2 regions of the Bradyrhizobium sp. CCBAU 51753 genome follow, and region 1 is predicted to be linked to the other one. Evidence: riboswitches for the same ligand, from Rfam matches in the RefSeq annotation. Region 1 holds a riboswitch; the other holds the start of a gene.
What was found. Region 1 has a riboswitch for S-adenosylmethionine ahead of XH93_RS38765 (homoserine O-acetyltransferase). Riboswitches for the same ligand answer to the same signal wherever they lie in the genome.

Region 1 (14,325 bases):
GCTACGCGCCCATTTCGACGACGACAGCCACGTGCTGACGCTGCACCGGGATGGCGCGATGCTGGCCCAGGGCGACCTTGAGACCGAAGCGGGGCGCGCCGCGATCGAGCGCTACTTTGCCGTCCATCATCCGGACCGGATCAAGGGGCCGCCAAAAGTGCTGACGAGCCCGGGGCACAGCTTTTCCGACGTGCCCCGCAAGGTGGTCTCGATCATCAATCTGGCGAGCCTGCGCGCCATCGAGAATATGGTGCAGGCGCCGGTGCATCCGCTGCGTTTCCGCGCCAACCTCTATGTCGAGGGCTGGCCGGCCTGGCATGAAGCCACCCTGCTCGATCAGACCATTGCGATCGGCAGCGCGCGGGCGCAGGTGGTGAAGCGCATCACCCGCTGCGCGGCGGTCAATGTCGATCCCGATACCGGCGTCCGCGACCTCGTGGTCCCGAACACGCTGATGCAGCGGCTCGGCCACAATGAGTGCGGCATCTATGCCGAGACCATCAGCGACGGCGAGGCCGCGGTCGGCGATACGATCGCGCAGGTGGGCAGCGCGGGGCGCGTGCCCACCCATCATGCGATGCCTCAGTTCGGCATCACATAGGTGTAGATCCGGCCGCGCGACACCGGCGCCTCGCGGACGCGGTTGCCGTTGTTGCCCGAGATCATGATCGGATTGCCCTTGGCATCGATGCCGGTGATGATGCCGACATGGCCGCCGCCGCGGCGGCCCATCACGGCGATGGCGCCGACCTGCGGGCCGGAGATGCGCTGACCGTATTTGGCGAACGAGGCCGCCATGTCGGAGCCGGTGCCGCGATGGCCGGTATGCTGCAGCACCATGTTCATGAAGCGCGCGCACCACAGGCTGCGGCGGTCGGTCGGATTGCCGCCCAGGTAACGGCGCGCTTCCATGACGAGGTTGGATGAACCGAAGCTGCTCGCGGTGCTGAAGCTGTTTTCGAAGGTCACACCACCGGTGTTGGGCACGACGTCGGCGTGAGACACGATGCGCGTGCGAGACGTGAAGGGCGTGTTGGCCTCGGCGACATCCTCGGACTGCCTCTGGGCCGCCCTGCGCTCCGCGCGCGACAGCCGCGTCGCGTGCCGAGAGTGATGATGCGCGTAATGGCCGGCATGGGCCGAATGCGCGTGATGCGAATGACGGGGACGGGCGGACGCCGGAGCGGCGGAGACGACGGCGAGAGTGAACGAGCACAGAGCCAGCGCCAAAACACGAAGCGACTGGCGATACGCAAGCAACTGAATCATTCCTTATCAGGTCCTCTGTAGCACCCCCCGATCCCCATCGCGTTCCCTCCGGGAACGCGGCGGTGGTTTTGAAAATCGGGATGTGGCGAGAGGAAGATTTCATGCGGCACTGCGGGATCGATTTCTGGGTCATTCCGCGCAATTTCGGAGGCAAAAGCAGACGAGAACAGCCGCATTGCAGCCGCGGAAATTAACTGCAAATCTGGCGGCGGCCCACGAGAGGATCGTTCAATGCCCCACGCCATCACGAAAGATAATGTCCGCCTCTATTTCGAGGAGGCCGGCAGCGGAACCCCGATCATTTTCCTGCACGAGTTCGCGGCTGACCACACCAACTGGGAGCCGCAGCTGCGCTACTTCTCGCGCGGGCACCGCTGCATCGCCTATTCCGCGCGCGGCTATACGCCGTCGGACGTGCCACTGAGCGCCGACGTCTACACCCACAAGCACTTCTACACCGATGCGCTGGCGGTGCTCGACCACCTCGAAATCCCGCAGGCGCATTTCGTCGGGCTCTCGATGGGCTCCTATTCGTCGCTGCAGATCGGCCTCAACGCGCCGGAGCGCGCGCTGTCGATGACGCTCGCCGCGGTCGGCTCCGGCTCCAGCCTGGAGAACCTCGACGCCTTCCGCGCGCAATGCCGCGCCAATGCCGAGCAATATGAGGCGATCGGCTCGGTCGAGGTCGCCAAGCTGACGCGCGAGGCGCCGAGCCGGATTCCCTTCCTGCTGAAGGACCCGCGCGGCCATGCCGACTTCTACGCCGCGCTGGCCCGCCATGATGCCAAGGGCTCGGCCAACACCATGCGCAGCTTCCAGGGCGGCCGACCCTCGATCTACACCATGACGGACGCGATCCGCCGCGTGGTAACGCCGGCGCTGATCCTGTGCGGCGACGAGGACGACAATTGCATCGCGCCGAGCCTGTTCCTGAAAAAGCACTTGCCGGCAGCGGGGCTCGCGTTCTTCCCGAAGTCCGGCCACGTGCTCAATCTCGAGGAGCCGGCGCTGTTCAACGAGATGGTGGAGCGCTTCATCGCGCTGGTCGAGGCCGGCCGCTGGCCGGTACGCGATCCAAGGTCGCTGGTGGCCGCGCCGGTGTGAGATACCGTCATTGCGAGCCAACGGGTCGCGCGAACGCGCGCCCGATGACAGGCTGCGCGAAGCAATCCATGAGTCCGCATACGCGGAGGGGTGGATTGCTTCGTCGCTCCGCTCCTCGCAATGATGGTTTTGGCTACTTCCCCGTGCCGCCGCGGCTGAGCAAAAACACGCCCTGCTCGCCGAACATGTTCCAGACCCACCACGGCAGGTTGAGCGGCACCGGGCGGCCGTAGAGGTCGAGCGCGACGGCGCGCTCCATCTTGACGTTGATCTCGTCGCAGAGCTGCACGAAATCCTTGATGGTGCAGAAATGGATGTTCGGCGTGTCGTACCAGGTCGCCGGCAGGTTCTCGGTGCGCGGCATGTGGCCGCCGATCAAAAGCTGCAGCCGCATCTTCCAGAAGCCGAAATTCGGGAACGAGACGATGGCGCGCTGGCCGATGCGCAACAGATTCTCCAGCACCACCCGCGGCTGCCGCGTCGCCTGCAGGGTCTGCGACAGGATCACGTAGTCGAAGGCGTCGTCGGGATAATTCACGAGGTCGGTGTCGGCGTCGCCCTGCACCACCGCGAGCCCCTTGGCGACGCAGCCATTGACGCCCTCGCGCGACAGCTCAATGCCGCGGCCGTCGATGCCGCGGCTCTCCAGGAGCTGCAGCAACTCGCCGTCGCCGCAGCCGACGTCGAGCACGCGCGAGCCCGGCCGCACCATGTCGGCGACCAGGAGATGGTCGGTGCGATGGCCGCCGGTCCGCTCCGGCGCGACGCCCGGCAAGGGCAATGTCTGCTGCATGGTCATGACTGCACGTCGCCGTCGTTGAGCCCGCGGGCCTTGCCTGCGGCCTGCAGGAAGGCGCGGGAGATGTCGAAGAATTCCGGCACGTCGAGCAGGAAGGCGTCGTGGCCGCGATCGGTCTCGATCTCGGCGAACGACACCCGCGCGCTCGACGCATTCAGCGCGTGCACCAGCGCGCGCGATTCCGAAGTCGGAAACAGCCAGTCGCTGGTGAAGGAGACCACGCAAAACCGCGTCTTGATGCCGGTGAACGCGTTCGCCAGCACGCCGTTGTGGTCGGCGGCGATGTCGAAATAGTCCATCGCGCGGGTCAGGTAGAGATAGGAATTGGCGTCGAAGCGCTCGACGAACGACGAGCCCTGGTAGCGCAGATAGCTCTCGACCTGGAAATCCGCGTCGAACGAGAAGGTCGGCAACTCGCGATCCTGCATCCTGCGGCCGAACTTGCGATGCAGCGCAGCGTCCGAGAGATAGGTGATGTGCGCCGCCATCCGCGCCACCGCGAGGCCGCGATGCGGATGGGTGTCCTCGTCGACATAACGGCCGCCGCGCCAGTCCGGATCGGCCATCACGGCCTGCCGTCCGAGCTCATGGAACGCGATGTTTTGCGCCGAGTGGCGCGTCGCGCAGGCGATCGGCAGCGCGCAGAACACGCGCTCCGGATAGGCCGCGGTCCATTGCAGCACCTGCATGCCGCCCATCGAGCCGCCGACCACGCAGAACAGCGTGGTGATGCCGAGCCGATCGATCAGCATCGCCTGCGCGCGCACCATGTCGGGGATGGTGATCACGGGGAATTCGAGCCCCCACATCTTGCCCGTGGCAGGGTTGATCGAGGCCGGCCCGGTAGAGCCCATGCAGCCGCCGATCACGTTGGAGCAGATGATGAAGTATTTTTCGGGATCGAGCGGCTTGCCGGCGCCGACCATGGTGTCCCACCAGCCGGGCTTGCCGGTGACCGGATGGGTGTTGTTGACATGCTGATCGCCGGTCAGCGCGTGGCAGATCAGGATCGCGTTGGAGCGGTCGGCGTTGAGCTCGCCATAGGTCTGGTAGGCGATCTGGAACGGCGCGAGGTCGACGCCGCAATCGAGCTTGAGCGGCTGGTCGATGCCGAACTTCGCCACCAGCGACGACGGATGATCGGCCTCATGCGCGCGATCTTCGCTCTGGGCCGTGGGACTGAGTATCGGACGCACGTTGCTCATGTAGGCGACCCTGCCTCCGCGCGGGAGGCCTCGAACAGAAATCAGGCCATAAAAAACCCGGCCTGAACATAGGTTCGGCCGGGAGCGATCTGTCCCCGGCCTGTTTAGCGAGTTATTTAACGTGGCTGCAAGCCGGCCGGCTCAAATGACCACGGAGTAGCGGGAAACTAGTCCTCGGGCCCCCCGTCGTCAAGCCAGCCTGCATCCCGGCCCGATGGTTAACCGATTGCGCAGGGCTGAACCGCAAAGGGCTCATTTGCGAGGTTTCTCTTTGCTTTCGTCGCCCGTCTTTCCTAATCAGGGAGCGGTCCGCGGCCACATCGAGCCCGCCCGGACGAACAAGGTTTTCGCGATGTCCAACCCACCCCCGTCGCCGCCTTCGCTGGCCGAGCTGCGCAAGGAGATCGATGCGATCGACGAGCAGGTTCACCGCCTGTTGATGGCGCGCGGCGACATCATCGACCGCCTGATCCAGGTCAAGAAGACCCAGGAGGTCGGCTCGGCGTTCCGCCCGGCGCGCGAGGCCAGCATGATGCGCGAGCTGGTGCGGCGGCATCGCGGCATCCTGCCGCTCGACACCATCGAGAGCATCTGGCGCGTCATCATCTCGACCTTCACCTACGTCCAGGCGCCGTTCGCGGTGCATGCCGATGTCTCGGTCGGCGAGTCCGCGATGCGCGACTCGGCGCGCTTCCACTTCGGCTTCGTGGTGCCCTACGTGTCGCATTTCAGCGCACAGGCCGCGGTCGAGGCGGTGGCGAAGTCGAAGGGCGACCTCGCGCTGGTCTCGGCGATCGCCAGCCGGACGCCGTGGTGGAATGCGCTGGAAGCCGACGGCGCGCCGAAGATCATTGCGCGGCTGCCGTTCCTGGAGCGCGCCGACCACCCGGCCGCGCTGCCGGTGTTCGTGATCTCGCGGGTCGCCGACGATGCCATGGTGACAGAGGTGCAGACCTGGAGCGTGCGCGTCTCGGGCTGGACCGCCGAAGTCGCCCGTGCGGTGGCGCCGCTCGCCGAAATCGTTGCGGTGCCCGACACCGCCTTCGACGGCGCGGCGCTCTTGGTCTCGATCACCGGCACCGGCTTCGAGACCGTGAAGACGGCCCTGATCAAGGCCGGCGCCTCGGTCCGCTCGTCGGCCCTCGTCGGCAGCCACGCAACGCGCTATACGGTGCCTTCCAACGGGTCGGCCAAGGGTTGAGCCGCCCGCCCAAATTTTTGCTTGAGGCGTTTTCCTGACGCGAACCGGTAACCCCCTTCGCTGGAAGACGCGCTATTCGGAGTTGACGATGTCCCGCCCCGTGCCGAACCCCGGCATTCTCGATATTGCGCCCTACACGCCGGGCAAGGCTCCGACGCCGGAACCGGGCCGCAAGGTGTTCAAGCTGTCGGCCAACGAGACCCCGTTCGGCCCGTCGCCGAAGGCGATCGCGGCCTACAAGGCGGCGGCCGACCATCTCGAGGATTATCCGGAAGGCTCCTCGCGGGTGCTGCGCGAGGCGATCGGCCGCGTCTATGGGCTCGATCCCGACCGCATCATCTGCGGCGCCGGCTCCGACGAGATCCTCAACCTCTTGGCGCACACCTATCTCGCCCCCGGCGACGAGGCGATCTCGACCACCCACGGCTTCCTGGTCTACCCGATCGCGACCATGGCGAACGGCGCCAAGAACGTCATCGCGGCCGAAACCAACTTCACCGCCGACGTCGACGCCATCCTCAAGGTGGTGACGCCGCGCACAAAACTGGTCTGGCTCGCCAACCCGAACAATCCGACCGGCACCTATCTGCCGTTCGACGAGGTCAAGCGGCTGCGCGCCAGCCTGCCGTCGCATGTGCTCTTGGTGCTCGACGCCGCCTATGCCGACTATGTCTCGCGCAACGATTACGAGTTCGGGATCGAGCTGGTCGCGACCACTGACAACACCGTCGTCGCCCACACCTTCTCCAAGATCCATGGCCTCGCGGCACTGCGGATCGGCTGGATGTTCGGGCCGGCGCACATCATCGACGCCTGCAACCGCATCCGCGGTCCCTTCAACGTCTCGACGCCGGCGATGCTGGCGGCGGTGGCGGCGATCGAGGACTCCGCGCATGTGCAGATGTCGAAGGCGCACACCGAGCAGTGGCGCAACTGGCTCACCGAGGAAATCGAAAAGCTCGGGCTGAAGGTAACGCCAAGCGTCGCCAATTTCGTGCTGATCCATTTCCCCACCGACAAAGGCAAGACTGCGGAAGAGGCCGACGCTTACCTGACCCGGCGCGGCCTCGTGCTGCGGGCGCTGAAGAATTACAAGCTGCCGCATGCGCTGCGCATGACGGTCGGCACCGAGGAGGCCAACCGTCTCGTGGTCGAGGGGCTGCGCGACTTCCTGGCCGGAAAGTGAACGCTGACGTGACCACGGCTCCGCTGTTTAACCGCCTTGCGCTGATCGGCTTCGGCCTGATCGGCGGCTCGATCGCGCGCGGTGCCCGCGCGCAGGGCCTGGTCGGCGAGATCGTCACCACCGCCCGCTCCGAGAAGACGCGCGAGCGCGTCGCCGAGCTCGGCATCGTCGACAAGGTCGTCGCCACCAATGTCGAGGCGGTGCAGGATGCCGATCTGGTCATCCTCTGCATCCCAGTCGGCGCCTGCGGCCCGGTCGCGGCCGAGATCGCCGCGCATCTGAAGCCGGGCGCCATCATCTCCGACGTCGGCTCGGTGAAGGGCGCGGTCGCGCGGGACATGGCGCCGCATCTGCCCGGCGGCGTGCACTTCGTGCCGGCGCATCCGGTGGCCGGCACCGAGCATTCCGGGCCGGACTCCGGCTTCGCCGAGCTGTTCATCAACCGCTGGTGCATCCTGACGCCGCCGGAGGGCACCGATCCGGCCGCGACCGAGCGGCTGCGCGCGTTCTGGGCCGCGCTCGGCGCCAAGGTCGAAATCATGACGCCGGATCATCACGACCTCGTGCTCGCGATCACCAGCCATCTGCCGCATCTCATCGCCTACACCATCGTCGGCACCGCCGACGAGCTGGCGCAGGTGACGGAATCCGAGGTGATCAAATTCTCCGCCGGCGGCTTTCGCGACTTCACCCGCATCGCCGCCTCCGACCCGACGATGTGGCGCGACGTCTTCCTCGCCAACAAGGAGGCCGTGCTGGAGATGCTCGGCACCTTCAACGAGGATCTGTCGAAGCTCACCCGCGCGATCCGGCGCGGCGACGGCGAGGCGCTGTTCGAGCACTTCACCCGCACCCGCGCCATCCGCCGCGGCATCGTCGAGACCGGCCAGGATTCCGCCGCCCCCGACTTCGGCCGCCCGCATGCGAATTTGAAGAAGCCGGGATAAGCACGCGGCTCTCGCCCAGCGCCGCGCGTCAGCGCGAGCGGCAGCCGGTCGGGTCGATCGATGGGTGCGAGGCGACGTAGTCGATCTCACCGCGCGTGATGCCGATGTCGATCAGCTCGCTGTCGCTCAACTGGCAGAGCTGGCGTCGCAGCCTCGCGCGCTTGCGCCATTCCTGGAATGCTTCCCAATACACCTCGAGCGGACTGTAGACCGGCCGCCTTGTCGCGGCCGGTACAGGCTCGGTAGTCCCGTAGATCCTGCTCATTGTGGTACTACCCGGTCTGATGGGTTGACCAGACCAGATTGGCGCAGCAGGCGAAGGCGCGCTTAATGGCCAGCTTACATTTTCATTACCGGCGGCTTATTCTTGCGGCTCCGGCCGCAGGGGTTTTCGCTTCGTCGGCACGGTGCGGGAATATGTGGCCGCGCGCGAACGAAGTTATGCGGGCATGCGCATGGCGGCGGTTCCGGAGGGCTGACGAAGGGGGTGCCGGCGATCCCGTCGAAGTGCTATTGATCCAGATCAATGAACGACGCGAGCTGAACCGAAATCTAGGCAGCGGTGTCTGCCCTCGTGCGAGTTCCTCCCATGGCTACATTGATCCGAACTCTGCTGGCCGGCGCCCTCGCGCTGGCATCACTCGGCGCCATCACGCAGAAAGTACGCGACCAGGGCTATACCGATACCGAGATCCGGATCGGCAATCTGATGCCGTATAGCGGCGCGCTGGAAATCTTCGGCCAGATCGGCAAGGCGGAAGCCGCCTATTTCGACATGATCAACGAACGCGGCGGGATCGGCGGCCGCAAGATCCGCTTCATGTCCTACGACGATCTATCCGACGCCGCCAACGCCATGGACCTCACGCGCATTCTGGTCGAGACCGACAATGTGCTGTTGATGTTCGGCTCGTTCGGAACAGCGGGGAATCTGGCGGTGCGGAAGTATCTCAACGAACGGCGGATCCCCCAGCTGTTCGTTGCCTCCGGCGATGAGCACCTGAATCAGCCGTCCGTCTATCCATGGACCATGGGCTGGCAGCCCTCCTACCGCGACGAGGGCCGCATCTACGCCAATTACATCCAGGCGTTCTATCCCGGCAAGAAGATCGTGGCGCTCTGGCAAAACGACACGTTCGGGCGGGAATTATTCAAGGGGCTGGAGCAGGGCCTGGGCAAGGTCGCGCAGAACATCAGGGTCGACATCGCCTATGATGTCGATGATCAGCATCTCGACGGTCACGTCTCGATCCTGAAGCGCTCGGGGGCCGAGGTGTTCGTGTTTGCCGGGGTGCCGGACAATGCGGCCAAGGTGATCCGGTCCGCGGCCGACCATGGCTGGCGGCCGGTGTTCATCCTCAACCAGATGGCATCGTCGATCGAGACGGTGCTCAGGCCGGCCGGCATCGAGAACGCGACCGGCGTCATCACCGCCGCCTTCCTGAAGGATGCCAGCGATCCGGCCTGGAAGGACCAGCAGGACACCGGCGCCTGGCGCAGCTTCCTCGACAAGTACACGAAAGCCGGCGGCAAGGATGACGCTGCCGCCGTCTATGGCTATGCCGCCGCCGAAACGCTGGTCCAGGTGCTCAGGCAATGCGGCAACGACCTGTCACGCGACAACGTCATGAAGCAGGCGGCGGCGCTCAGGGATTATCAGGCCGCCGCGCTGCTCCCGGGCATCAAGATCAACACCGGTGGCTTCCGGCCGGTCGAGCAATTGCGGCTGCTGCAGTTCGACGGCCGCAGCTGGCAGCCGATCGGCGATGTGCTCGATACCGCGTTCGCGGATACGAGCAGGAAGTAACGACGGTCGGTGCGCCCCGACACGCGATGGCGGGCCAGGCGCGCAAAAAGCCGTTCAGTACCGTCGCAGCAGGCCGCGCACCGCGCTGGCCTCGCCATAGTCGGCGCAAGCGCGTTGCGGGTCTTCGATCAACTCTGCATGGACGCGCTTGAAGGTCCTGCCGGCCGCCTCCGACACCTCGGGGCGGAAATTGGCGGGATCGTAGTCCACGCCGTCGTGCGCCTTGATGGCGGTGTCAAAGGCATTGATCATCGCCATCGCGGCATCGGTGCTGCCGAGCAGACTGGCGCCGAGCTGCACGCCGCCGGCACCATTGGCCTCGTAGCCGGGGCAGCGCTGCTCGAGCACCGCGGACGCGATGACGACCTGTTCGAGGAACGCCGCCTCGGCGTCGGTGAGCGTTGCGGCACCCGCCTGTCCCGGCGCGATTATCGCGAGCAACGCGACGGCTGACAATTTGATGTTCATTGTCGTGGTTTTCCCTGCGGCGGTCGAACCATGACCAATTGATCGATTGCCGAATGACGATAGCACAAGCCTGTTCTTCAGGAAGACACGCCAGCTACCGGGCCAAGGCCGGGCTTCAACGTCGGCTTTCGCCGGCGAGGCGGACGTCGCTGGCTGAGCGTCTCGGCAGCAGGATGCCGAGATTGTGGAGGCGGCCTCGATAAAATTCGTGCTATGTTGAACGAGGCATTACCCAACGCCTCCTATCGCATTGCAAAGATTTCGTCCGTGGCGCGTCGGTGCTGAGGGCTCGAAGGAGAGGACTGCATGGGTCTAACTCTTCCTGGAAATATTCCCGTGGCTGCGGAGAGCTTTGAGGCACTTCTGAAGCTTGGCGATCCATGGCCACTCGGTCATCAGGCACAAGCCTTGGTGCTCGTTACCAAGAATGCGAGTGACCCGTGTATGGTGTGGGCTTCGCCGAAACTCGGTACCTACCGTGCGGTCTGGACCAAAGCGAGCGCGTCGGGATTTGTAGAAGCGGCTGACGAATGGGGTGACAATGTGGATATCGACCACGTTTTTCCCCAGAGTTGGGCTAATTTACCCGGCAGCAATGTGAGCTACGTGCGGTTGTTCCCAGTATGGGCCGAGATCAACCGCAGCGCTGGCGCCGGGCGAGAAAAGCAGGCGCTGAAGGCTGGAATAACAACAACACGGGAGCACGGGATTGTCTTCGCGCAGGAACTTCAAGTTTTGAAAATCCTGGGCCATCCCGTTGGCACCGTGTCCGATCCCGTCTCTATTTTCGGCGTCAAACGCAGGCGTTAGTCCCCTGTGTCAGTTCTGGGCCAAGGCCGACGTGCATCCATGGCGGCTTCAACGTAGGCTTCCGGCAGGAAAGCGTATCCGACCGATCCGTGAATACGCAGATGGGAAGGCTGCAGGCCGAGCGTCGCCGATCGACGACACCATCGCCGTTGTGAAACGCCGTCACTCCGGGACACCGGCCCGTTCCATGCCTTGATAGATTCGATTGCGCTGGGCCAGGAAAACCGGGTTGTCGCTTTGGACTTCGAGGCGGCACTTGCCGATACGGAAAATGGGAGCCAGCCGCCTCCCCGTTTCGGCAGCCTCCGCCGCCTCCGATTGACGGTCCTGAAGCGCCAGAGCCGCTGCGAGATGGAAGTACGGGAGCTCATTGGCGGGAGCAATCTCGATGGCCCTGCGCAAACGGTCCACAGCCATATCAAGCCTGCCGAGCTGCAGATCCGCCAGGCCCAGGAGCGCGTACCAGGTTCCGAGCATCGGATCACGCGGGCTGAGGCGCATCGCGGTGGCCAGGTGGCCTTCGGTCTCCTCGCCTCGCCCAAGGAAGACCTTCACCCACCCTGCTCTCACGTGAACGTAGGGCAGATCTGGATCCAGGCTGATGGCGAGTTCAATCTCTCGAAGCGCTCGTTCCGGTGCTCGCAGAGCGATCAACAACGCGGCGCGACAAAAATGGAGGCGGGCCGTGAGGGGCGTCAGTCCCGACGCTTTTGACATTGCCGTCTCGGCCAGACGAACCTGCTCGGCACGCGCCTCGGACATGTAGGCGTTGACCTCCCACAGGTGGGCTTCGGTCAAGCCCATCAGGACATCGGCGTTGGCATTGTCGATGCGGAGCGCCTGCTCGAATATGCTCCGTGCTTCGCGGGCGCCGGCGACCGACACTTTCTGGAAAAACACCGTCCACCCGCGCAGCGCCAGATCGACTGCATCCAACGCCTCTTTGCGCTGCAGCCGCCGCGCTTCCGCCGCCACCATCTGGATATCCATGGCCCGTGCGAGCCGGGCTGTGATCTCATCCTGCATCTCGAACGGGTCTGACCGTGGCTTGTCGAATCGCTCAGCCCAAATGTGGGCACCGGATTCGGCGTCGATGAGCTGTGCGTTCACGCGCAGGCGATCGGCCCCGCTCTGCACGCTGCCTTCCAGCACGTAGCGAACGCCGAGTTCGCGGCCGATCTGCCGCGCATCCACCGTCTTGCCCTTGAATGCGAACGCCGTCTTGCTCGAGATGACGAAATAGTCAGGAAGGCGAGATATGTCGGAGGTCAGATTTTCCGTCATCGCATCGACGAAGTCGTCCTGCCGAGCCTCGCCACTCAGATTGGCGAAGGGCATCACGGCAACGGAAAGACGGGGGGTGGTGGACGGCATCCTTGCAGACTCGCCGCCATCCGTCGCCGGGCCACCCGGTCCGGCCGCGCGGTCCTCGACGATGGTGCCCACGAAGCGGAAACCTTGCCGCGCCAGCGTCTTGATCAGGCGCTGCTCCTGCCCGGAATCGCCGACCGCATTGCGGGCGGCGTTCAGGCGGGTCGTCAACGCCGCATCGGACACGATGCGTCCGTTCCAGATCGCGTCGACAAGATCGTCCTTGCTGACGACGCGGTCCCTGTTGCGGATCAAATACTCAAGCAGCGCGAAGACCTGACGCGCGATGGGGATGATTTCGGGCCCGCGTTGCAACTCGCGCCGCTCGGTATCGAACGAATAATCCTCGAAGAAATAGCGCAAGGCACCATTCCCCAAATTGCCCCTGATCGCGCACCGCGCTCGAACACGGTCTGGCGCAGAAAGAATAAGCCGGAGGTGAGAAAAATGTAAGCTGGATGTCAAGCAAGCCTTCGGCTGCGCTGCCACTTTCAAGACCAGGCATACGCCGGGAGAGGTGCAAAGGACGTGCCCCGCAATGCGGTTGGGCCGCATGCGGTTGCGCCTGCGCGTCCCCGCGGCACAGGCTTCAGGTCGTCGGGGATCGCGTCATGCGACCACAAAGGACTCTTCCGGTGGAATTCGAACGGGCGATCGACGTGTTTCGGGTTCGGCCTGATTGGTACGAGGAATGCTGGTTGCGGCCGGACGAGACGGTCCTGCCCCGTTCAGAAAGATTTCGGCGTTGGACCCTACGGTTCTGGTCCGTCGTGTCGGCATGGCGCCGGCAATGGCCGATCCATCGATCGACCGCTACGCCGGATCGAGGCCGAGCGCCTGGGCGGTCTCCAGCCAGACCGGCAATTCGCGCTGATACAGCGCATTGGTTTCCTTGAAGCCGAGCGTCGGCTCCAGCACGAAGGTGGCGAGAACCTCTTTCACTTTGGGATCGCTGCTGGCGGCGACGCAGAGCTCGGCGAGCCGGTCGACGATCGGCTGCGGCGTCGCCTTCGGCAGCGCCCAGCCGGTGAAGCCGCTCACGGTGAAGAATTTTGACGTCGCGCCCTGCTCGGGCAGCGTCTTGATATGGGGGATCGCGTCGACCTTCTTGGAATGCACCGCGAACACGATGCCGCGGTCGCTCTGCAGAACCGATTGCGCGGCGGTGTAGCTGCCCATCGCGACGTCGAGCGTGCCTTCGGCAAGTCCGGTCCACATCGGCGCCTCGCCGCGATAGTGGATCGGCTCGATGCGCAGGCCATACTGCTTGTTGAGCTCGTTGATGGTCATGTGCGGGGCGGAGCCGGCGCTGTAGGTGCCGAAATTCACCTTGCCACTCTTGCGCGCGAAGGCGACGAAATCATCGAGGTTCTTGATGCCGAGCTTCGGGCTCGCGACCAGCAGCAGCCCGGCGCCGGGCAGCACGCTGACCAGCGTCAGATCCTTGTCCATGTCGTAGCCGGGGTTCTTCATCATCACCCGGTTCATCACATAAGTAGTGGAGATCGAGCATAGGATGGTGTGGCCGTCAGGCGCCGCGCGCGCCACTTCCGCGGCGCCGATCGAACCGGACGCGCCGGCCTTGTTCTCGATCACGACGGTCTGCCCGACCTGTTTCGAGATGTATTCGCCGAAGGCCCGCGCCAAGAGGTCGGTCTGCCCGCCCGCGGGATAGCTGCAGATCATCCGGATCTGCCGCGACGGCCATGCTTGCGCCAACGCGCGACGCGACAGGAAAGGCATCGCGGCGGCGGCCGCGCCTGCAGCGATGAAGTGACGGCGATTGAATGGCGTCGGCACGGCTCCCTCCCTCGATTTTTCGGAAGGGTATCGCATCGTTCGGCCGCGGCCACGGGACAGATTGGCGCAGTAGATATGCCATAGGGCGGATTACCCTAGCGCATCACGATCCCACCGCGGTCATTGCGAGCGAAGCGAAGCAATCCATGTCTCCGCGTATGCCGCACGATGGATTGCTTCGCGGAGCCTGTCATCGGGCGCGCGTTCGCGCGACCCGTTGGCTCGCAATGACGGCAGAGCTCAAAACAGCGGCGGAATCTGTCCGACCTTGAGCGGGCCCAAGAACACCGCGCCGTCGGCGAAGCGCAGCGGGAAGCTGCGGGCCTTCTTGCCTTCGAGCACGGCGTCCTTGCCGAGC
Region 2 (14,325 bases), 1.7 Mb from region 1:
TTCATGATCATCGTGCCCTGCCATCGCGTACTCGAGGCCGGCAACTATGCCGACCGGATCTCGCCGAACGGCGGCAGCATCTCCAAGCGGCGGCTGCTCTCGATCGAGGGCGCGCGAACGATCGCGAGCAAGACCTTGTTCGACGTTCTGCTGCCGGTTGCGCCACCACGACCCCATCCCTAAATCTGGGGCATGAACCGCACCCCGCTGCTGCAGCGCGAGCGCATTTCCGTGACCGAGTTTCGCTGCACCGCGGAGCCCGGCGACAAGCCATTCGCCGAGCAATTCCTCAGCCATTCGGTGTCGTATGTCCGCAAGGGCAGCTTTGGCTGCCATTGCCGCGGCCGCTTCCACGAACTGGTGACAGGCTCGATCCTAGTCGGCCATCCCGGCGACGAATACATCTGCACCCATGACCACGTGGTGGGCGACGAGTGCCTGTCGTTCTTCCTGGACCCGGAGCTGGTGGAGACCATCGGCGATCGCGCCGCGGTCTGGCAGATCGGCTCGGTGCCGCCGCTGCCCGAACTGATGGTGCTCGGCGAGCTCGCGCAAACGGCGGCAGCTGGCAACAGCAATGTCGGGCTCGACGAGATCGGCCACCTCCTGGCCAGCCGCCTGGTCGAGCTGGTGTCCGATCGCCCGGCAAAGCCGCTCACCGCCAATCTGCGCGACCGCCGCCGCGCGGTGGAGGCGGCGCTGTGGATCGACGCCAATTCGCACCGCGCCATCGATCTCGACGACGCCGCGGTGCAGGCCGGCCTCAGCACCTTCCATTTTCTGCGGCTGTTCTCCGCCGTGCTCGGCGTCACCCCGCATCAATATCTGGTGCGCTCGCGGCTGCGCCACGCGGCGCGCCGGCTTGCCGACGACGACAGCCCGATCACCGACATCGCCTATGACGTCGGCTTCGGCGACCTCTCCAATTTCGTGCGCAGCTTCCATCGCGCCGCCGGCGCGCCGCCGCTCAAGTTCCGCCAGGCCTCGCGCGGCGACCGCAAGATTTTCCAAGAACGTCTCGCACTGCAATAGCTAGGGTTGCTCCAGGTCGCGCGTCAACGCGCTAACTTTGGAGAGCCTTCATGTACGACCACATCGGATTGCACGTCGCCGATCTCGACGCCAGCGTGCGCTTCTATACTGCTGCACTGGCGCCGCTCGGCTTCGTGCTCTGCTCCCGCGACGACAGCGGCGCCGGCTTCGGCCCAAAGGACGCCCCTGCGCTCTGGCTCTATCTGGACAAGGGCAAAAAGGCCGGTGACGCCCACATCGCCTTCCGCGCCCCCGATCACGACGCGATCAAGCAATTCCATAGCGCAGGCGTGAAGGCCGGCGGCAAGGACAATGGCGCGGCGGGTCACCGCAAGGACTACAGCCCGACCTATTATGCCGCGTTCCTGATCGATCCCGACGGCAACAATGTCGAGGCGGTCTGCGCTTAAGGAGCCGCTGCTCGTGTTCCGTCATTGCGAGCGAAGCGAAGCAATCCATCGCTCCGCACGCGTGGAAGGATGGATTGCTTCGTCGCTTCGCTCCTCGCAATGACGGTCTTCCACATCACAAAGGATCAAACCATGGCTTCCATCTACAAGGACATTCCTATCGACGCACCGGCCGACCATGTCTGGGACGTGCTACGCGATTTCGGCGCGGTGCATACAAGGCTGGCGCCGGGCTTCGTGACCGACAGCAAGCTCGACGGCGATGCGCGCATCGTCACCTTTGCCAACGGCTCGGTAGCTCGCGAGACGCTGGTCGATTGCAGCGACAGCCGGCGACGGCTGGTCTATGCGATCAAGAGCGAGCGGCTGACGCAGCACTCGGCCTCGGCCCAAGTGTTCGCCGAGGGCGACGGGCGCTGCCGCATGGTGTGGATCACCGACGTGCTGCCGAATGAGATCGCGTCCTATATCGACGCGCAGATGGACCTCGGCGCCGCCGCGATGCAGAAAGCGCTGGCGCAATCCGCGAAGGCGAAGAGCGCGGCGTAGCGCGGCCCGATCGGAACAACTCTGTCACCGTCACCCTGAGGAGGCCGCTTCTTCAGCGGCCGTCTCGAAGGGTCGACGGCCTCCGCTTCATCCACGAGCATGTTGAAGCATCTGGGCCGTGCATCCTTCGAGGGCCGCTGAAGAAGCGGCCACCTCAGGATGACGGGACTGAGTTGCTCTGCTTGCTCAGTGTCATCACCCGCGGATGCGGGTGATCCAGTATTCCAGAGGCCGCAGTGCTTGAGCCGATGGGCCGCGGCGTACTGGATCGCCCGGTCCATGTGCGCAATTGCGCACAGGCCGGGCGATGACAGCAGTGGATGAGGAGATAGCCTCACATCCTCGATGGTGGGCCAGGATTGCTCAAGAGAGCGCCGGCCGCACCTTGGCGATCGGCGCGGGCTTGCCCCAGCGGGTCAGGACCACGCTGAGGCATGACATCACGCCAAGCACGCCCATCGAGGCGGCGGCGAGTGCGAAGAAGTTTTGCGCACTCGCCTCATGGGTCGACAGCCACCAGCCGCCGGCGCAGATGAAGATCAGCCGCGCGGTCTGCGCCAGCACAGGACCGACCACCTTCGCCGCACCCTGCGAGGAGAAATACATCGACATCGCAAGCCCAATGAAGGCGTACATCGGCGCTGCCGTCGACAGGTACTGATGGCTGGTGGTCCGCACATGCGGATCATTGGTGAACAGATTGACCCAGAGATCGGGGAAGATTGCGATCAGACTGCCGATCACGCCGACCGAGAGAAATGACACCGTGCCGGCGGTCCAGGCGATCCGCCGGGCGCGCGCGATGCGGTCGGCGCCAACAGCCATGCCGATCATCGGCACCGAGGCGATGCCGACGGCGAATGCGACCGAGGTCAGCATGAATTCGAGCCGCGCGCCGATGCCGTAGCCGGCCAGCACAGCGGTGCCGAACTGCGCCAGCATGTGGGTGAAGATCGAGATGGTCAGCACCGATTGCAGCGGCGAGAAGCAGGAGATGGCGCCGACCTTGAGAATGTCGATGAACATCGCCCATTGCACCCGCAACCCCCAGAGCTTCGGCACCACGCGGGCGCGGCCGGAGAACAGATACCAGCCCATCACGCTGATGCTGATCGAATAGGCGATCAGCGAGCCGGCGGCGACGCCGCGCATGCCGAACTGCGGCACCGGGCCGAGCCCGAGTCCGAGCGTGCCGCCCAGGATGATCTGCCAGCACGCGGACGACAGGATCATGGTCGAGGGCAGCTTCATGTTGCCGGTGCCGCGCAGGATGGCGGCCATGGTGTTCATCAGCCAGGGCAGCACGGCGCCGCCGAAGAAGATTTGCGAATAGCCGATCGCCTGCGCCAGCACATTGCCGCGGCCGCCAAGCAGTTCGAGCAGGCGCGGCCCGAAGATGAGCATGCCCAGCATGAAGGTCAGGCCGAAGCACAGCCCGATCAGCAGCGCATGCGCCGCGAGCGTCGAGGCGCGCTCGACGTCGCCGGCGCCGAGCGCACGCGCGATCGACGATGCGACGCCGCCGCCCATGGCGCCGCCGGACATCGTCATGGTGAGAATGACGCAGGGAAACAGCAGCGCCATCGCTGCCAGCGACTCGACGCCGAGCCGGCCGATATAGGAGGTCTCCGCGATCACCACGCAGGTGCCGGCGGACAGCGCGATCACGTTCGGCCAGGCCAGCCACAGCAGCGTGCGCAGGATCGGCCCGTCGAGCAGCTTGTTGCGCGCGGGCGTCGTCACCGGCGGCGGCAGCGGCCGCTCGGCTTCGTCGACAGGTATTTCGGCGAGGCCGAGATCGGACATCTGTTCTCCCGCGCGCGCGATCTTCAGCCGCCGCGCCACGGTGTTTCCCTACCATGGCCGCGGCCGATTTCACGTGCGCGGGACGCAAGGGGGGCCTGCGTGATTGCCGGTGAACCTGGACGCTAGCCGATCGACCAGACTAACGGCGCATTGGCGGCCCCGTTCGGCTGCAGATGCACCGGAATATGCCGTCCGCAGCCGGCCGCCAGGCCCTCGAACAGGCCGATCAGCACGCTGGCGCAGGCCGGATGATAATCGGCGACATCGGCCATCAGCTTCCAGCCCTGCTGGCGGATTTCGAACTGGCCTTCTGACGCGCTGATCTCGGCGACATCATCCTGCGCCTCGAAAAGCGCGCGCAGGAACGCGGCAAATTCCGCCGCACGGCCGCGGTTGCCGCCGAGTGCCTGCGCCACCTCGTCGAAATACTGCATGCCAATCAGTTTGCCGGTGAGATGCAGCAGATAGCGCGCATCCTCCGGGCCGAACACCTGCACCATCACAGGCGCGGCGGTCCTCACATATTCCATCGCGTAGTTGCGATAGGCCTTCTCCAGCCGCGGCTTCGGCCAGCGGTCGACCGGCAGCGCCGGCGCGGCCTTTGGATCGAAGGGCGGCGCTTCGAGGTGGCGCGCGAAGACGAGACGCTGGTCGAGCTCGAGCGGATGATCGTATTCGCAGTAATAGCCCTCGAGCCCGTCCTGCCCGTCGACGCTCTGCTTGGTGCAGACGAAGCCGAGCCTGAGGTCGCCGAGCGCAACGCCGTTATTGGCGTGCCAGCCGCGCAGCATCGCGCGCGAGACCTCGCCCGGCACGCCGCAGATCGCGGTGCCCTTCCAGATCCAGCGCGGCGGCGGGTAGCGGATCCAGGCCTTGCGATCGGTCTCATGCATGTATTCGACATGCACGCCACCGATCCAGTTGGAGAGGTAGTGATACTGCGCGGCGGCGACCGCCGGCGGCAGATGATCGAGGCCGAGCTTCTTCAAGCCGGGCAGGAAGCGCTCCTGCTGCTGGCGGCGAAACACCCGGAAGACAAACTCGGCCGCGTCAGCCGTACCGCGCCGCGTCACCACGGTGAGGATCAGGCCGGTGAAGAAGGCATGATAGAGATCGGCGACGCTGCGCCATTTCCGCCATTGCGCTTCGTGTGCGCTCTCGCCTGCGGTCATGTTCGCTCCCGATGTGTTGCTTTGCGCAAGTGTGTCATCGCAAGAGAGCCGGCGCAACCAACCACATATTCGCTGTCATCGCCCGACTCGATCGGGCGATCCAGTATTCCAGAGGCGATCGTTATCGATCGAGAAGCCGCAGCGTACTGGATTCCCCGCTTTCGCGGGGAATGACAGCGGAGGGAATTGACGCACAATCGTAGCCCGGATGGAGCGAAGCGCAATCCGGGGCAGGTGCATCCGCGGACACAGCAGCCCCGGATTTCGCTGCGCTTCATCCGGGCTACGGAATTTTCTTACACGCGAAAATGCTTGGAGAGCTTCAGGCCCTGCGCCTGGTAGTTCGAGCCGATGCGCTGGCCGTAGAGCGCGTCGGGACGCTCCAGCATGCGCTCGTAGACCAGGCGGCCGACGATCTGGCCGTGCTCGAGGATGAACGGCACCTCGCGCGAGCGCACTTCGAGCACGGCGCGCGCGCCCTTGCCGCCGGCGCCGGCATAGCCGAAGCCGGGATCGAAGAAGCCGGCATAGTGGACGCGGAATTCACCGACCAAAGGATCGAACGGCACCATCTCCGCGGCGTAGTCCGGCGGCACCTGCACGGCTTCCTTCGAGGCCAGGATGTAGAACTCGCCGGGATCGAGGATCAGGCTGCCGTCGGGGCGCGCCTTGATCGGCTCCCAGAAATCGTCGACCGGATAGCCGGCGCGGCGGTCGACGTCGACCACGCCGGTGTGGCGCTTGGCGCGGTAGCCGACAAAGCCGTTGGAATTTTCTCCGGAGAGATCGACCGACAGCGCTACGCCCTCGGCGAGATCGGCATTGTCGATGTCGACCAGCCGCTCGGCGGCATGCAGCGCCTCGAGCTCGTCGGCACTAAGGATGGCTTCGCCGATCCGGAAGCGGACCTGGCTCAATCGCGAACCCTCGCGCAGCAGCACCGGAAAGGTCTTCGGGCTGATCTCGGCATAGAGCGGACCGTGATAGCCGGCGCCGATCATGTCGAAGCGGCGAGTGCCGTCGGCGATCACGCGGGTGAAGACGTCGAGCCGGCCGGTCGAGCTCTTCGGGTTGGCGGCGGCGACGATCTCCGGCGGCAGCGCCAGGCTTTCCAGCAGCGGCACGATGTAGACGCAGTTGGTCTCCAGCACCGCGCCGTCGGACAGGTCGATCTCGTGCAGCTTCAATTCGTCGATCCGCTCGGCGACAGTGGCGTCGGGCCCCGGCAGGAAGCTGGCGCGGACGCGGTAGGCGATGTCGCCGAGCCGCAGGTCGAGGCTGGCCGGCTGGATCTGGCTCTCGACGAAGTCATAGGCGGGCAGAATCAGCCCGGCGTCCGCCATCTCCGCGATCATGCGGTCGGGCAGGATTCCGTTGGATTCATCTTCCAGCGTGAACGACACGATGTGGTCCTTCGGCGGTCCCTCGACTGCCCCTCGGGATGGCCCAAAATCATACATTGAGCGGCCATCCAAGCCCTAGATATAGGCTTTTACGGGTTATCCGATGACCGCCTTGACGAAAAGGGCGCGAGGGAATATCAGCAGCGTTATCCCGTGGTGATTTGAGCCGGCCGGCTTGCAGCCACGTTAAATAAGTCGCTAAACAGGCCGGGGACAGTGTGATCCCGGCTTGTGGAGGTAGCTCCAGGCCGGTTTTTTTTGTGGCCGTTTTCCCCGGAGGGACGGCCGCGTCGGAGGTCACATGTCTGAGTCTGAAGTCACCCGCTATCGCCCTGAAACCCGCCTGGTCCATGGCGGCACGCTGCGCTCGCAATTCGGCGAGACGTCGGAGGGGCTGTTTCTCACCCAGGGCTACGTCTACGACAGCGCGGAGCAGTGCGAGGCGCGCTTCAAGGGCCAGGACCCCGGCTTCATCTATTCGCGCTATTCCAACCCGACGATTGCGATGTTCGAGCGCCGCATGATCGAGCTCGAGGGCGCGGAAGCCGCACGCTCGACCGCGACCGGGATGGCCGCGGTGACGACCGCGATCCTGGCGCCGCTGAAGGCGGGCGACCACGTGGTGGCGTCGAAGGCGCTGTTCGGCTCGTGCCTTTACGTGGTGCAGGATTTGTTGCCGCGCTACGGCATCGAGACCACGCTGGTCGACGGCCTCGATCTCGACCAGTGGCAGCGCGCGCTGCGGCCGAACACCAAGACCTTCTTCCTGGAGAGCCCGACCAATCCGACGCTCGACGTGCTCGACATCGCGGCGATCGCCAAAATCGCGCACAGCGGCGGCGCGCGCCTGATCGTCGACAACGTGTTCGCGACGCCGATCTGGCAAAGCCCGCTGTCGCTCGGCGCCGACGTCGTGGTCTATTCCGCGACCAAGCACATCGACGGCCAGGGCCGCTGTCTCGGCGGCATCATCCTGTCGTCGGAAGCCTTCATCGCCGAGCACATCCATAATTTCATGCGCCAGACCGGCCCGTCGCTGTCGCCGTTCAACGCATGGGTGCTGCTGAAGGGCCTCGAAACGCTCGGCGTCCGCGTCCGCGCCCAGACCGACACTGCGGCGAAGATCGCCGAAGCGCTGGCGACGCATTCGAAGGTGACGCGGCTGATCTATCCGGGCCGCGCCGACCATCCGCAGGCCGACACCGTGAAGAAGCAGATGGGCGCCGGCTCGACCCTGGTCGGCTTCGAGGTCAAGGACGGCAAGGCCGGCGCCTTCCGCTGCCTCAACGCGCTGAAGATCGCGCGCATCTCCAACAATCTTGGCGACTCCAAGAGCCTGGTCACGCATCCGGCGACCACGACGCATCAGCGTCTGGCGCCGGAGGCCCGCGCCGAGCTCGGCATCAGCGAAGGTTTTATTCGCTTCTCGGCCGGCCTGGAGCATCCCGACGATTTGATCGAGGATCTCGCGCGCGCGCTGGAGAAGGTGTGAGGCTGAGGTAGAAGCCGAGAGCGGGCTGTACTCCCTCTCCCGCTTGCGGGGGAGGGCTGGGGTGGGGGTCTCTCAACGGGTCATATTGCGGAAACAGCCCCCACCCGCCGCGCTGCGCGCGTCGGCCTCCCCCGCAAGCGGGAGAGGCGAGCGGAGCGAGCCGTTACGTCGCCGCCGTGGTGACGCCGCCGTCGACCACGATGGTCTGGCCGGTCATGAAGGTCGAGGCGTCGGAGGCGAGATACGCCACGGCGCCGGCGATCTCGTCGGGCTCGCCGATGCGGCGCAGCGGCGTCGATGCGGTGCGGCGCTTCAGATTGTCCGGATCCTCCCACAGCGCGCGGGCGAAATCGGTCTTCACGAGGCCCGGCGCCACGCAATTGACCCGCACGCCCTTCGGCCCCCACTCGCCGGCGAGGCTGCGGCACAGCGCGAAATCCGCCGCCTTCGAGATGCCGTAGGCGCCGATCACCGTCGAACCACGCAGGCCGCCGATCGAGGAGATGATCACGACCGAGCCCTTGCCGCGCTCGGCCATCTGCGGGATCGCGAGCGCCGAGAGCCAGATGTTGCTCTTGACGTTCGAGCCCATGATCTTGTCGAAGGCCTCGTCGGTGATGTCGAGCAGCGGGCCGTAATACGGATTGACCGCGGCGTTGCAGACCAGGATGTCGATCTTGCCGTAGTGCTTCAGCGTCCCCGAGATCAGCGCCTCGACCTCGGTGCGGCGCGCGATGTTGCAGGGGATGACGAGCGCATCGCCGCCGGCCTTCTTGATGCCGTCGGCGACCTCCTGGCAGGCATCGGCCTTGCGCGAGGAGATCACGACCTTGGCGCCGAGCTTGGCCAGCAGTTCGGCCGAGGCGCGGCCGATGCCGCGGCTCGAGCCGGTGACGACGGCGACCTGGCCGGTGAGATCGAATGGCGTGTTCTTCATTGTTGTTGCCTCCCTGAGGTTCACACGTCATTCCGGGGCGCGACGCAGTCGCGAACCCGGAAATCAAGGGTTGGCGCGAGATTCCGGGTTCTCGCTTCGCGAGCCCCGGAATGACGGTTGGAAAGAGCTACGCCAGCAGCCCGCCGCCCTCGCTGACGCGGCGGAGGTGATAGTCGGTGTCGCCGAGCGTGTTCTCGATCATGGTCAGGCGCTTGAAATAGTGGCCGATCTTGGCCTCCATGGTCATGCCGATGCCGCCATGGAGCTGGATCGACTGCTGGCCGACGAATTTCAGCGACTTGCCGACCTGCACCTTGGCCGCGGCGACCGCCGACGAACGCTCCTTGGCGTCGTCGAAGTCGGACGCCATGGTCGCGAACATCGACATGCTGCGGGCCTGCTCCAGCGCCACGAACATGTCGGCGGCGCGGTGCTGCAGGCTCTGGAACGAGCCGATCGCAACGCCGAACTGCTTGCGGGTCTTGATGTACTCGACGGTCTCCTTCAGCGACTCGTCCATCGCGCCGACCGCCTCCGCGCACAGCGCGGTGCGGGCCTCGTCGGCGACGCGCTCGATCAGCGGCAGGCCGTTCCCGGGATCGCCGATCGCAGCGTCAGCGCCGACCTCGACATTGGTGAAGGTGATGTCGGCCGCGTGCAGGCCGTCCTGGGTCGGATAGCCCTTCTTGGTGACGCCCTTGGCGTCCGCCGGGACCAGGAACACGCCGATGCCGGTCTTGTCGCGCTGGCCGCCCTTGGTGCGCGCGGTGACGACGAGCACGTCGGCGTTCTCGCCGTTGAGCACGACGAATTTTTCGCCGTCGATGACCCAGCCGTCGCCCTTCTTCTTGGCGGTGGTGACGACGTCATGCAAATCGTAGCGCGAGTTCTTCTCGAGCTGCGCGAAGCCGAAGGTCTGGCTGCCGTCGATGATGCCGGGGATGTACTTCGCCTTCTGCGCGGCCGAGCCGCCATGGCGCAGGAAGCCGCCGGCGATCACGACAGTGGCCAGATAAGGCTCGACCACCAGCGCCTTGCCGAGCGCTTCCATCACGATCATGGTCTCGACCGCACCGGCACCGAAGCCGCCATCGGCTTCCGCAAACGGCAGACCGAGCAGGCCCTGCTCGGCGAGCTTGCCCCAGAGCGTTTTGCTCCAGCCGCCCTTCTCCTGCATGTACTTCTTGCGCGCATCGAAGTCGTAGGCATCGGTCAGAAGCCCGTCGACGCTTTCCTTGAGAAGCCGCTGCTCCTCGGACAGATCAAAATCCATGTTACCATCTCTCCAAAATCACGCGGGCGCTTGCCCCGATCTCCCCTCGTCATCCCCGCGAAAGCGGGGATCCAGTACGCCGCGGCCGTCATTGCGACCCACGACGGCCGCGGCGTACTGGGTCCCCCGCATGCGCGGAGGACGACAGTTGAATGCGCGGCTTACAGCCCCAGCACCGCCTTGCTGATGATGTTGCGCTGGATCTCGTTCGAGCCGCCGTAGATCGAGACCTTGCGGTTGTTGAAGTAGCTCGGCGCGATCTGCGCGGTCCAATCCATGCTCTCGTTGGAGCCCGCATCGCCATGCTCGTCATAGGGCGCGGCGAACGGCCCGATGATCTCCATCAAGAGCTCGGTCGTGGTCTGCTGGATTTCCGAGCCCTTGATCTTGAGCACCGAGGACGCCGGATTGGGCTTGCCCTTGCCGTGCTTGCCCTCGTCGGCGACGACGCGCAGCTGGGTCAGCTCGAGCGCCTTCAGCTCGATCTCGCACGCGGTGAGCTTTTCGCGGAACGCGGGATCCTCGATCACCGGGCGGCCGCCGGCCTCGACCTTGGACGCCAGCGCGCGGATGCGGCGCAGCCGCTCCTTCGAGACGCCGACCCGGGCGATGCCGGTGCGCTCATTGCCGAGCAGGAATTTGGCGTAATCCCAGCCCTTGTTCTCCTCGCCGATCAGATTTTCGTAGGGCACCTCGACGTCGTCGAAGAACACTTCGTTGACCTCATGGCCGCCGTCGATGGTCTGGATCGGCCGCACGGTGACGCCCTTCGACTTCATCGAGAACACGATGAAGGAGATGCCCATCTGCTTCTTCGCCGCGGGATCGGTGCGGCAGAGGCAGAAGATCATGTCGGCATGCTGGGCCAGCGTAGTCCAGGTCTTCTGGCCGTTGATGATCCACTTGTCGCCACGGCGCTCGGCCTTGGTCTTCAGCGAGGCGAGGTCCGATCCCGAGCCCGGCTCGGAAAAGCCCTGGCACCACCAGTCGTCGACATTGGCGATGCGCGGCAGGTATTCCTTCTTCTGCTTCTCATTGCCGAAGGTGTAGATGACAGGGCCGACCATGCTGACGCCGAAGGCGAGCGGCTGCGGCGCCGGATAGGACTGCAGCTCTTCGTTGAAGATGTAGTGCTGCACCGAGGTCCAGCCCGTGCCGCCATATTCCTTCGGCCAGTGGGTGACGCCCCAGCCCTTCTTGTTGAGGATGCGCCACCAGGTGACCATCTCGTCCTTCGACAGATGGCGGCCTTCCTGCAGCTTGCGGCGGGTCTCCGGCGGCACGTTGTTCTTGAAGAACTCCCGCACCTCCTCGCGAAACGCTATCTCTTCCTTGGTGAAAGCGAGATCCATCGGATCCTCCTTTAGTAAGATTCCAGAACTCTTTCTTGGTCGTCCCGGCGAAGGCCGGGCGACGGAATTCAGCGCGATCCTGATGCAGCCTGTTGCAATTGCGATTGAGGTGTCTTCGGCTGCTGCTGGCGCAATTCGTGGCGCGACAGTTTTCCGACCGGCGTGCGCGGCAGCTCGGCGACGAACTCGACCGCCGCCGGCAATTCGTGCTTGCCGATCTTGCCGGTGAGGAACGCGCGCAACTCTTCGGCCGAGAACGGCGCCTGCCCGTCACGCAGCTTGATGAACGCCTTGGCCGCCTCGCCGCGGTAATCGTCCGGGATGCCGATCACGATCACCTCCTGCACGGCGGGATGCGTGTAGATCGCCTGCTCGATCATCTGCGGATAGACGTTGAAGCCGCCGGAGATGATCATGTCCTTCTTGCGGTCGACCAGAAAGAAATAGCCGTCGGCGTCCATGTAGCCGATGTCGCCGGTGAGGAAGCGGTCGCCGACGAAGGCCTCGGCGGTCTCCTTCGGCCTATTCCAGTAGCCTTTTGTGACATTCGGGCCGCGGATGCGGATCTCGCCGACCTCGCCGACCGGCATCACTTTCGTCGAATCCTCCAGCGACACCACGTCCATCTCGATGCCGGGCAGCATCAGCCCGATCGAGCCGGGCTTCTCCGGCCCCTCCTTCGGATGGCCGGTGCCGGGCGAGCAGGTCTCGGTCATGCCCCAGCCGCTCTTCAGCTTCATGCCGACGCGGCGCTCGAAGATCTTTGCCACCTCGACCGGCAGCGGCGCGCCGCCGGAGCCGCAGGAGACCAGCGACGACAGGTCGCGCTTGTCGAGATCGGGCAGCGCCGCGATCGCGATCCACATCGTCGGCACGCCCGGAAACGCGGTGGCGCGCTTGACCTCGATGTCGCGCATCACGGCCTCGACGTCGAAGCGCTGGTGCAGCGAGATCAGATGGCCGCGCCGGATCGACGACAGCAGCACGACGGTCAGCGCATAGATGTGAAACAGCGGCAGCACGCAGATCACGCGCTCGATCGCGTTGCGCTCGAGCCGGGCCGGCTTGCCCCAGACATCGTAGATCGACACCGCAGCGGTCAGGTTGCCGTGGCTCAGCATCGCGCCCTTGGGCAGGCCGGTGGTGCCGCCGGTATATTGCAGCAGCGCGACGTCCTCGACATCGACCGCGGGCCATTGCGACGGCCGGCTCGCGCCGTCGACGAACTGCCGGTGCGTGATGATCGCGGGATTGTCGGGCACCGCGGTCTGTGGCGTGCCGACCTTGCCCCAATTGTCGTCCTCGCAGACGATCAGCCGGTCGAGCAGCCCCTTGTCGAGAAATTTCAGCGCGGTCGGCAGCAGCGCGGACAAATTGCTGGTGACCAGCACGCGCGCGCCGGAATCCGACAGCTTGTGCGACAGCGCGATTTCGCCGTCGAGCGGCGACAGATGCACGATGCGAGCGCCGGCCTTCAGCGCCCCGAAGAAATTGATCGGGTGATCCGGCGTGTTGCCGAGGAACAGCGCGACCGAGGCGCCCTTGCCGTAACCCGCGCGCATGAATGCGGCGGCGGCGGTTTCGACCAGGGTCTCCAGCTCGCTGTAGCTGATCGGCCGGTCGCGGAATTCGAGCACCGGGCGCGCGCCGAATTCGGCGGCCGCGGTCGAGAGCAAGTCCGGCAGCGTGCCGCGCGTGATCGCGTCGCTCCAGTGCACGCCCTTGGGATAATATTGTTCGCCGGGATAGGTCATGAATGTTCTTGCATCTGTGAGGTGACCCGACTGCGCGGGCTCCCCTCCCCCTTGCGGGGTCGAGACGAGCGGAGCTCGCTCTTAGGGGTTGGGGGAAGGGGCACCACTCGGGCAGTCCCGATGCGGACACCCCTCTCCCTAACCCTCCCCCGCAAGGGGGGAGGGAACCCTACGATCGAGCCCGTGGCCACGAAGCGGATCACGCCGCCTTCGACGGCGCGGCGAGCGAGGCGAAGGTCTTGCCCTCGTCGGCGAGCTTCTTGAGCAGCGGCGCCGGCTCCAGCGACGGATCGTTGGTCTCCTTGGCGTAGAAGGAGAGACGATCGGCGATGTGCTTCAGGCCCACGGTGTCGGCCCAGTACATCGGGCCGCCGCGATAGATCGGCCAGCCATAGCCATAGAGCCAGACCACGTCGATATCGGACGGCCGTGCCGCGATGCCCTCGGCGAGGATCTTCGCGCCCTCGTTGATCATCGGGTACATCATGCGCTCGAGGATCTCGTCGTCGCTCACGACGCGCTTCTTGCGGCCGAGCCGCGCCAGGGTCTCGTCGATCAGCTTCTCGACCTCCGGATCGGGCAGCGCCGCGCGCGAGCCCGGCTCGTACTTGTAGTAGCCCTTGCCGGTCTTCTGGCCGAAGCGGCCGGCTTCGCACAGCGCATCCGCGATCTCCGACTTGATGCCGCGGTCCTTGCGCGAGCGCCAGCCGATGTCGAGGCCGGCGAGATCGCCCATCGCGAACGGCCCCATCGGCATGCCGAACTTGGTCACGACAGCGTCGACCTGCTGCGGCAGCGCGCCTTCGAACAGCAGCTTCTCGGACTGCTTGCCGCGCTGCGCCAGCATGCGGTTGCCGACGAAGCCGTCGCAGACGCCGACCACCGCCGGCACCTTGGCGATCTTGCGCGCGATCGAAACCGCGGTGACCAGCGCATCCGGCGCGGTCTTGTCGGCGCGCACGATCTCGCACAGCTTCATCACATTGGCCGGCGAGAAGAAGTGCATGCCGAGCACGTCCTGCGGACGCTTGGTCGACTTCGCGATCTCGTCGATGTTGAGATAGGAGGTGTTGGAGGCGAGCACCGCGCCGGGCTTGGCGTATTGGTCGAGCTTGCCGAACACTTCCTTCTTGACCGCCATGGTC

Region 2: it holds a riboswitch for S-adenosylmethionine, as region 1 does, so the genes downstream of both, XH93_RS04500 (O-succinylhomoserine sulfhydrylase) here and XH93_RS38765 (homoserine O-acetyltransferase) in region 1, are expected to answer to the same signal.

The regions. Positions count from the first base shown of each region.
Region 1 is NZ_CP030037.1:8,422,275-8,436,599, forward strand. It holds gene XH93_RS38745 (MOSC domain-containing protein) at 1-601, shown strand, start outside; gene XH93_RS38750 (TIGR02594 family protein) at 583-1,269, opposite strand; gene XH93_RS38755 (alpha/beta fold hydrolase) at 1,501-2,373, shown strand; gene metW (methionine biosynthesis protein MetW) at 2,507-3,172, opposite strand; gene XH93_RS38765 (homoserine O-acetyltransferase) at 3,169-4,377, opposite strand; SAM riboswitch at 4,461-4,540, opposite strand; gene XH93_RS38770 (chorismate mutase) at 4,730-5,578, shown strand; gene hisC (histidinol-phosphate transaminase) at 5,667-6,764, shown strand; gene XH93_RS38780 (prephenate/arogenate dehydrogenase family protein) at 6,773-7,711, shown strand; gene XH93_RS38785 (DUF1127 domain-containing protein) at 7,740-7,976, opposite strand; gene XH93_RS38790 (ABC transporter substrate-binding protein) at 8,301-9,518, shown strand; gene XH93_RS38795 (hypothetical protein) at 9,573-9,986, opposite strand; gene XH93_RS38800 (hypothetical protein) at 10,293-10,796, shown strand; gene XH93_RS38805 (winged helix-turn-helix domain-containing protein) at 10,959-12,530, opposite strand; gene XH93_RS38810 (tripartite tricarboxylate transporter substrate binding protein) at 12,981-14,003, opposite strand; gene XH93_RS38815 (DUF2125 domain-containing protein) at 14,208-14,325, opposite strand, start outside.
Region 2 is NZ_CP030037.1:973,985-988,309, reverse strand. It holds gene XH93_RS04535 (methylated-DNA--[protein]-cysteine S-methyltransferase) at 1-183, shown strand, start outside; gene XH93_RS04530 (AraC family transcriptional regulator) at 193-1,032, shown strand; gene XH93_RS04525 (VOC family protein) at 1,083-1,442, shown strand; gene XH93_RS04520 (SRPBCC family protein) at 1,575-1,991, shown strand; gene XH93_RS04515 (MATE family efflux transporter) at 2,355-3,797, opposite strand; gene XH93_RS04510 (hypothetical protein) at 3,920-4,969, opposite strand; gene XH93_RS04505 (2'-deoxycytidine 5'-triphosphate deaminase) at 5,266-6,324, opposite strand; SAM riboswitch at 6,516-6,595, shown strand; gene XH93_RS04500 (O-succinylhomoserine sulfhydrylase) at 6,674-7,864, shown strand; gene XH93_RS04495 (SDR family NAD(P)-dependent oxidoreductase) at 8,028-8,801, opposite strand; gene pimD (pimeloyl-CoA dehydrogenase small subunit) at 8,929-10,074, opposite strand; gene pimC (pimeloyl-CoA dehydrogenase large subunit) at 10,236-11,426, opposite strand; gene pimA (dicarboxylate--CoA ligase PimA) at 11,495-13,180, opposite strand; gene XH93_RS04475 (3-hydroxyacyl-CoA dehydrogenase NAD-binding domain-containing protein) at 13,380-14,325, opposite strand, start outside.